One region of the Chelativorans sp. AA-79 genome, then DNA from elsewhere that is predicted to be linked to it. Evidence: predicted binding sites of a transcription regulator. Region 1 holds the regulator's gene; each other region holds the start of a gene.
What was found. Region 1 encodes PhoB, which activates phosphate uptake and scavenging genes when phosphate is short. Its sites were predicted from a motif close to TGTCATNNANCTGTCAT; they were not measured.
Positions count from the first base shown of each region.

Region 2: phnF (phosphonate metabolism transcriptional regulator PhnF) is a predicted target of PhoB. The motif match lies at 1,011-1,027, and genes of this name have one in related genera.
Region 3: phnC (phosphonate ABC transporter ATP-binding protein) is a predicted target of PhoB. The motif match lies at 999-1,015, and genes of this name have one in related genera.
Region 4: PVE73_RS02785 (DUF465 domain-containing protein) is a predicted target of PhoB. The motif match lies at 967-983, and genes of this name have one in related genera.

Region 1 is NZ_CP120361.1:675,569-677,764, reverse strand. Features, by position in the region: gene PVE73_RS03430 (ROK family protein) at 1-511, shown strand, start outside; gene phoB (phosphate regulon transcriptional regulator PhoB) at 490-1,176, opposite strand; gene phoU (phosphate signaling complex protein PhoU) at 1,194-1,892, opposite strand; gene pstB (phosphate ABC transporter ATP-binding protein PstB) at 1,923-2,196, opposite strand, start outside.
Region 2 is NZ_CP120361.1:67,033-69,228, reverse strand. Features, by position in the region: gene PVE73_RS00345 (ABC transporter substrate-binding protein) at 1-153, opposite strand, end outside; gene phnF (phosphonate metabolism transcriptional regulator PhnF) at 253-999, opposite strand; gene phnG (phosphonate C-P lyase system protein PhnG) at 1,103-1,558, shown strand; gene phnH (phosphonate C-P lyase system protein PhnH) at 1,558-2,160, shown strand; gene PVE73_RS00325 (carbon-phosphorus lyase complex subunit PhnI) at 2,164-2,196, shown strand, end outside.
Region 3 is NZ_CP120361.1:182,295-184,490, forward strand. Features, by position in the region: gene PVE73_RS00890 (nucleoside hydrolase) at 17-958, shown strand; gene phnC (phosphonate ABC transporter ATP-binding protein) at 1,101-1,940, shown strand; gene phnD (phosphonate ABC transporter substrate-binding protein) at 2,019-2,196, shown strand, end outside.
Region 4 is NZ_CP120361.1:564,154-566,349, forward strand. Features, by position in the region: gene PVE73_RS02780 (MFS transporter) at 1-574, shown strand, start outside; gene PVE73_RS02785 (DUF465 domain-containing protein) at 730-909, opposite strand; gene PVE73_RS02790 (YdcH family protein) at 1,136-1,339, shown strand; gene purE (5-(carboxyamino)imidazole ribonucleotide mutase) at 1,410-1,907, shown strand; gene PVE73_RS02800 (5-(carboxyamino)imidazole ribonucleotide synthase) at 1,904-2,196, shown strand, end outside.

The DNA.
Region 1 (2,196 bases):
CCGTTGCGGGCGCCGGGGCTGCATCGAAGCCTATGCCGGCAACTACGCCATCTGGCGCCGCGCCTCCGGGAAGAGCAGGGACGAGAAGCCGGTGGCCGATATCGAGGCGGGGGAAATGCAGAGGCTTGCGGGGCAAGCGCGGCAAGAAGAGGGACAGGCGCGGGACGCCTTCCGCGAGGCGGGGCGGGCGATCGGCTTCGGCCTCGGCAATCTCTTTGCCCTAATCGACCCGGCACCGGTGGCGATGGTGGGCCAGGGTACGGCGGCCTTCGACATTCTCGAGCCTGAGATCCGCCGTGCGCTGGCCGAGACCGCAGGGGGCCAGCACGCCGAAGCCGTTGCCTTCGAAACATTGCCCAATGCGGTGCCGCTTATCCTGCACGGCGCGGCGATGAGCGCACTGACGGGCCTCGACCGCGACATGTTCGCGCCGGGCCTTCGCACATCAGCGGCGGGCTGGGGGAAAGAGCAGCCCGAACGGGCCTCTCCTCAGTTTTCGCGAATGGCGTAGCCCGCGCCGCGGATGGTGCGGATGACATCGGGCATCCGCCCCTGGTTCACCGCCTTGCGCAGCCGCCCGACATGAACGTCCACCGTCCGCTCGTCGATGTAGATCGTCTCGCCCCAGACATTGTCGAGGAGCTGGCTGCGGGAGAAGACGCGGCCGGGATGCTGCATCATGAACTCGAGCAGGCGGAATTCCGTCGGCCCGAGGCGGATCTCGCTCTTGCGCCGATAGACGCGATGGGATTCACGGTCGAGCACGATATCGCCGACCTTCAGCACCGTGGAAAGCACTTCGGGCTTGGCGCGCCGGAGAAGCGCACGCACCCGCGCGATGAATTCGGGCGTCGAGAAGGGCTTCACCAGATAGTCGTCCGCGCCGGTGGAAAGCCCGCGGACACGGTCGCTCTCCTCCCCGCGCGCGGTCAGCATGATGATCGGGAGCCGCTCCGTCTCCGGACGCATCCTGAGCCGGCGGCACAGCTCGATCCCCGAGACGGCAGGCACCATCCAGTCGAGCACGAGCAGGTCCGGGACGTTCTCCTGCAGCCGCACTTCCGCCTCGTCGCCGCGCGTGATCACCTCGACCTGGTAGCCTTCCGCCTCGAGATTGTAGCGCAGCAGCACACAGAGCGGTTCGTCATCCTCGACCACCATGACTTTCGGTGCGATCATTCAACAGCCTCCAGCTACCCGGCCGTCACCTGCGTTTCGTCCTGCTTCGGCCGTTGCACGGGGAGTTGCAGGCCTGTGAGCACATAATAGGCGTTCTCCGCGATGTTGGTCACATGGTCGCCGATGCGCTCGAGGTTCTTTGCGCAGAACAGGAGATGCGTGCAGGCGGTGATGTTGCGCGGATCCTCCATCATATAGGTGAGGAGCTGCCGGAACACCGACGTGTACTGGATATCGATCTTCTCGTCCTCGTCGCGCAGCTTGGTCAGCGCTTCGGGCTGGCGCGTGACATAGCGGTCCACCACCAGGTTCACTTGTTCCAGCACCATGTTGGACATGGTCTCGATCGGCTGCGTCAGGCCGCGGGGAGCGCCGCCGCCCACCGCACCGACGCGCTTGGCGATGTTCTTGGCGAGATCGCCGATCCGCTCGAGGTCGGCCGCCATGCGGATCGCACCGACAACCGCCCGCAGGTCCTGCGCCATGGGCTGGCGCTTGGCGATGAGCGTGATCGCGCGCTCATCGAGTTCGCGCTGCTTTGCGTCCATGACGACGTCGTCGGAGATCACGCGCTGCGCGAGCGCATTGTCTGAATAGAGCAGCGACCTGGTTGCAGCCTGCGTCATGGCCGCCGAAAGGTCGCCCATCTCACGGATGAGGCGGTCGAGGTGCTCCAGATCCTCGTCGAAAGAGGCGACGGTATGCTGGCCCATGAGTCCGTTCCTTTTGCAAACTGCGCCGGATCAGCCGAACCGGCCTGTGATGTAATCCTGGGTCCGCTTGTCTTCCGGGTTGGTGAACATCTTGTCGGTCGGCCCCTCTTCGACCAGGTTCCCGAGATGGAACATCGCCGTGCGCTGGGAGACGCGGGCGGCCTGCTGCATGGAGTGGGTCACGATGACGATCGTATAGTTCTCGCGCAGTTCGTCGATCAGCTCCTCGACCTTGGCGGTCGCGATCGGATCAAGCGCCGAGCAAGGCTCGTCCATCAGGATGACTTCGGGCGAGACGGCGATG
Region 2 (2,196 bases), 610 kb from region 1:
GATGTTTTCCGCCCCGCCCCAGGCGTTGAAATAGACGGTCTGGCCCCGCGCCTGCTCCAGAACCTGGCTCCAGTCTGCAGGGTTCGCGTCCCGTGCATGCGCCGAGACACCTGTGACGGTGAAAAGTGCTGCGGCTATGAGGTGTTTCAGCACGATAACTCTCCCCGGTCGTCAAAACGATAGAGCACTTCCCAAAGCATTGAAGCAATAAAGGATCCGCGACGGCGGAGTCACATAGACGTGAAGCTTCCGTTACGGCATCTGCCCGCCCACCTGCAGTTCGACCCGGTCGGCGGAAAAGCGCGTTTCGGAGAACTGGATGGGCTTGCCCGACCGGTCGACATTGAGGCCGATCGCCACGAGAACGATGGCGCCGGGCGCAAGCTTCAGGACCTCCAGATCGACCGAATCGGCGTGACGCGCGGAGATCGCGGTCGAGCGGCGGAGATAGTCGCTCACATTGAAGTGGCGATAAGCCATGGTAATGGAGCCGGTGCGGGCGAAGTGCCGCTCGAAGCCGGCGAAGCGCTTGGCATCGAAATAGCTGCGGGCGCGGGAGATCGGCCGACCGTCCGCCTCGGCAAGAGTTTCGAGCCTCAGCACCCGCGCTCCGGGCGCAAGCTCGAGCGCTTCGGCTACTGCAGCCGGCGCTTCCTCATAGGCATGGTCGAGCAGGTTTCCGCGCCGCTCCCGCGCCTGGCCCTCCAGCCCTGCCGAAAAGCGCGTGCGCGGTCCGATCGGATAGGAAAGCCGCGGCTGGCGCTCGATGAAGGTGCCGCGCCCCTGCTCTGCGCGCAACACACCTTCCTGCACCAGGGCCTGGATCGCCGTGCGCACCGTGTGCCGGTTCACGCCGAAGCGCTCCGCAAGCGCAATCTCCGTCGGCAGCCGGCCGTTCTGGTCCCCCAGCTCCGTCGCGATCCCCTGACGGATCTGATCGGCGATCTGCCGCCAGAGCGCCACGCCGCTGCGCCGCTCAATCCCCGCTTCGCCCGACATCCCCAACCACCTGTCATTTGGCTGTCATGGACAATCGTTACGCAGAAACTATAATTCGTATAATTGTCTATATCAATAGACAAATTTTTGCGAAAGGAAAGAGATGCGGAGAGAAGATGCAGGTCTGTCCCGCCGCGATGCCCTCGCGGTGCTTGCGGCGGCGCCGGCGGAGATGCTCGAGCGGCTCTGGCGGGAAAGCGACCTGCCAGACGAGGCGACCGTTCTGCGCGGACCCGAGACCGGTCTCGTGGCGTTGCGCGGGCGCATCGGCGGTGGCGGATCACCATTCAATTTCGGCGAGGCGACGGTGACGCGCGCCAGCGTCAAGCTGGCGACAGGCGAGATCGGCCATGCCTATGCGCTTGGCCGGGAGCGCGAGAAGGCACGCATCTCCGCCACCATCGATGCGCTGCGTCAGCAGGCGGAGTTCGCGGCACAGGTGGAGGAAAAGATTCTCGCCCCCCTGCGCCGCTGGCTGGCCGAACGGGACGAGCAGCGCCGGGCGGAGATCGCCGCCACGCGTGTCGAATTCTTCACCATGGTTCGAGGAGAGGACTGATGGAGGCAGTTACCATCGAAGGCGGTTTCCCGGACCCGGTTTTCGACGCGCAGGCGACCTTCCGCGCGGTGATGGATGCGATGGCGAGACCCGGCACGGTCGCGCGGGGTGTGCACCTCCCGCGCCCGCCGGCGCCGCTCATGCCCGAGGCAGGGGCGGTGGCACTCGCGCTCTGCGATGCCGACACGCCCATGTGGATCGACCCCCTGCTGCGCGAGGACAAAGCGGTCGCCGGTTGGCTCGGCTTCCAGACCGGGGCACCGCTGGTGCGGGAGCCGGCGGACGCGCATTTCGCTTTCGTGTCTGACCCGGCCAACTTGCCGGCCTTCGAGAACTTCGCGCAGGGGAGCCAGGAATATCCCGACCGCTCCGCGACTCTTGTCCTCCAGGTCGAAACGCTCACGAGCGGCGAGGCGCTGAGACTTGAGGGGCCGGGGATCGAGACGTTCGTCATGCTGTCACCACGCCCGCTTCCGCGCCATTTCGTCGAGCAATGGGCACAGAACCGCACCCGCTTCCCGCGCGGAATCGATCTGATCCTTGTGTGCCGGGAGGGCCTGGCCGCCCTGCCGCGCACCACGAAAATCTCCAAGGAGGCATGAGACATGTATGTTGCCGTCAAGGGCGGCGAGGCTGCC
Region 3 (2,196 bases), 490 kb from region 1:
AGAAGGGTAAAGTCCTGTGGCGCAACCGAGAAAGATCATCATCGATACGGATCCCGGCCAGGATGACGCAGTTGCCATCCTTCTGGCGCTGGCGAGCCCCGAACTCGAAGTCCTCGGGATCACCGCTGTCGCGGGCAACGTGCCGCTCGCGCTGACGGTGAAGAACGCCCGCAAGGTCTGCGAGTTGGCGGTGCGGCCGCATGTCGCCGTCTATGCCGGCGCCACACGTCCGATGGTGAACGAACTCGTGACGGCGGAGCACGTCCATGGCAGGACGGGCCTCGGCGGTCCGGACCTGCCGGACCCGACAATGCCGCTGCAGCACGCGCATGCCGTCGATTTCGTCATCGATGCGCTGATGGCGCATGATCCCGGCGAGATCACCCTTTGCACGCTCGGGCCGCTCACCAATGTCGCGCTCGCTCTTGTGCGCGAGCCGCGCATCGCTCCGCGCGTCAAGGAGATCGTCATGATGGGGGGCGGCTTCTTCGAGGGCGGCAACATAACGCCCGCGGCCGAGTTCAACATCTATGTCGATCCGCACGCGGCCGACGTCGTCTTCCGTTCCGGGATCCCGATCGTGATGATGCCGCTCGACGTCACGCACAAGGCCCTGACGACGGCAACCCGCATCGCTGCGTTCCGCGATCTCGGTACCCGCGTCGGCGCGGTCACGGCGGAACTGCTCGAATTCTTCGAGCGCTTCGACGAGGAGAAATACGGCTCGGACGGCGGCCCGTTGCACGACCCGTGCGTGATCGCCTATCTCCTTCGACCGGAGCTTTTCCGCGGGCGCCGCTGCAATGTGAGCGTCGAGACCGCTTCGCCGCTGACCCGGGGCATGACGGTGATCGATTGGTGGCGCATCACCGACCGGCCGGTGAATGCGCATGTGATGCGCGACATCGATCACGAGGCCTTCTTCGAGCTTCTGGTCGAGCGCCTGGCGAGGCTGTAGCAACGGTCCGAAGGATGCTGCCGGCCAGGTGCCGGTGGATTGTAACAAAACTGACACCTCGCCGACATTCCAAGTTCATGCTGAGGTTTTAGGCGGTTTCCCCAACAAAGGGTGCAAAGCCCGAAACGGGGAGAAGCAGCTCATGCTTCAGCTACGCCAGGTCACGCGGCGGTTTGGCTCCAATGCCGCCGTGAAGGGAGTGCAGATCGAGATCGGCGAGGGCGAGATGGTCGGCATTATCGGCCGCTCCGGCGCCGGCAAGTCGACCTTGCTTCGCATGATCAATCGCCTCATCGATCCGAGCGAGGGCGCGATCTTCTTTCGCGGCACCGAGGTGTCGGCGCTCAGGGGCGCCGAGCTTCGCCGCTGGCAGCGCGACTGCGCGATGATCTTCCAGCAGTTCAACCTCGTGCCGCGGCTCGACGTTCTCACCAATGTGCTGCTCGGACGGCTGAACCACCGGTCGACCGCGCTCAACCTCCTCAACCTCTATTCGCGCGAGGAGCGGCTGCAGGCGATCGCGGCCCTCGAGCGCCTGGACATCGCCCAGACGGCGCTTCAGCGTGCCGGAACCCTTTCCGGCGGTCAGCAGCAGCGCGTCGCGATCGCGCGTGCGCTCATGCAGGAGCCGAAGGTGATCCTCGCCGACGAACCGATCGCGTCGCTCGATCCGCTCAACGCCAAGGTGGTGATGGATTCGCTCGCCGACATCAATGCGCGCGAGGGCATTACCGTCATCACCAACCTGCACACGCTGGACACCGCACGTCACTACTGCTCGCGCATCGTCGGCATGGCCAGGGGTGCCGTCGTCTTCGACGGCGCGCCCGACGAACTGACCGGCGACGCCGTGCGGCGGATCTACGGCGCGGAAGGGGCGGACGCCATTCCCGAGGAGATCACCTCCACGAGCATCGACGAGCCGCTCCGGCCGCGAGGCGAAAAGCCGCGCCACCTGGAACCGGCCGTGCTCGCCGGCTGAACCGGCGCGTTTGCCCGCGTAAAGGGCGCAGCAGACAACAAGCGAGCCGGCAGGCCCGGCCCAGACAGGAGAGACGCAATGTTGAAGCATGTAGTGATGGGCGCCTTCGCCCTCGGCGCGGTTCTGGCGAACGGCGCACACGCGGAAGACCTGAAGGAATTCCGTATCGGCATCCTGGGCGGCGAGAACGAAGCCGACCGGCTGCGAAATTTCCAGTGCCTGGTCGACAAACTGCCTGCTGTGCTCGGCGTGGAGA
Region 4 (2,196 bases), 110 kb from region 1:
GATGAGCATCGCCGTCATCGCCGGCGCGGTGGCGCAGGTGCCGATCGGCCGTCTTTCGGACCATACCGACCGCCGTTTCGTGCTCGCCGGCTGCTCCCTGGGCGCGGCCCTAACGGGGCTGGCCATACTGGTTGCCGCGCCGCGCACGGGCGGGGTGATCATAACGATGACCGGCCTCTACGGTCTTCTGGCCTATGCGCTCTATCCCATAGCGGTCGCCCACGCCAATGATCACGCCTCGAACACCGATTTCGTGAAGGTGTCCAGCGGGCTCCTCCTTCTTTACGGCGTGGGGACCATGACAGGGCCGATCCTGGCCGGCATATTCATGCAATGGCTTCGGCCCGAGAGCCTTTTCCTGGCCACCGCCGCGGCCCATCTCGGCATCACGGCCTATGCCCTCTTGCGGATTTCGCAACGCGCGCCCGTTCCCGTCGAGGAGAAGGACGCCTTCACCACGCTGCCCACCCATCAGCCGGCCGCGACGCCGCAGAGCATCATGCTGGATCCGCGCGCCGAACTCGGAGATGACGAGCAGAAAACGGAAGAGGAGAAGGCGCAGGCCGCCGAATAGCGGGCAATCGCTCGACGTCGGCCGAGCTGCTCCGCCTGCGGGATTTTGCGGCGGGAGATTTGGGGTGGGTGTGAGACAGGGGCCCGTGCGCGCTCGCCTCAAGCGCGCAGGGGTGATGAATGAGGTCAAATTCCCGTACGTCCGCCTTCTTCAGGTCAGTGCCGGGTCTGTACGTCCTTTAGCCGTTCCATCTCGTCTTTAATGGCCAGCTTGCGTCGCTTCAGCTTGACGATCTCGAGTTCATCGACCGAGGGATGCGTCATCGCATCGTCGATCTCACGCTGGAGGTCGACATGCTTGCGCTGAAGTTCTGCAAGATGGGAGTCAAGCGACATGGGTGCCTCCTTAGTAGGTTCCTCGTGACCCGTCCGGAATGCTCCCGCCCTTGTTCCATGACGGTACAGTGACAGTCTGCCACCATCGCGAGCCGATGTCGAATATTAAAGGGTAGCATTTATCAACGCCCTGAAATGTGATAGGAAACGATGCTTTGTTCCCAATCTGGGACGGCGAGCGGCGCCATGCGTCGAATCCCTGCCGGAGTCGAAACAGACCGTGGAAATGTCGGAACAGGAACAGGCCGAAATCCGCCTCGAGTTCGCCCGTTTGAAACAGGATCACGCGGATTTCGACGCCGCCATAAACGCGATGATCGCTTCCGGATGCGACCCCCTGCAAATCCAGCGCATGAAGAAGAAGAAGCTGGCCCTCAAGGACCGTATCCAGGAACTGGAAGACAGGATCATCCCCGACATCATCGCCTGAGAGCTTGCGAGGCTTGCCGATTCGCACGCGCTGGGTTAGGGCGAATTCCAGAAGTCGCAGGGAATCTCGCATGGACCAGAAACGTGCCGATGTCGCCATCATCATGGGCAGCCAGTCCGACTGGGAGACCATGCGGCACGCGGCCGAAACCCTGAAAGCCCTCGAAGTCTCCCATGACGTCCGGATCGTTTCGGCCCACCGCACGCCCGAGCGGCTCTACGCCTTCGCCAGAGGCGCCAAGGCCGACGGTTTCCGCGTCATCATCGCCGGCGCCGGGGGAGCCGCGCATCTGCCGGGCATGGCGGCGGCACTGACGCCTCTTCCGGTTTTCGGCGTACCGGTGCAGTCGAAGGCGCTTTCGGGACAGGATTCTCTTCTGTCGATCGTGCAGATGCCGGCCGGCATCCCAGTCGGAACGCTCGCCATCGGCCGGTCGGGAGCGGTGAACGCAGCGTTGCTTGCCGCCGCTGTGCTCGCGCTTTCCGACGAAGCCCTTGCCGCACGGCTCGATGCATGGCGGGCCGGGCAGACGGCTGCGGTCGCCGAGCGTCCGGTGACGGAAGGATGAGCCAGCCGCTCGCGCCCGGCGCGACGATCGGCATCGTCGGCGGCGGCCAGCTTGGCCGCATGCTGGCCATGGCGGCGGCGCGCCTCGGCTACCATGCCGCGATCCTGGAGCCGGATCCCGACTGTCCTGCGGCGCAGGTCGCAAAGGTCCACATCGATGCGGCCTATGACAGCGCCAAGGCCGTGGAGAAGCTTGCCCGGATCAGCGACGTGGTCACCTATGAATTCGAGAACGTGCCCGTGACGGTGGCGCGCTCCCTGTCGGACCTCGTTCCGCTCTATCCGCCGGC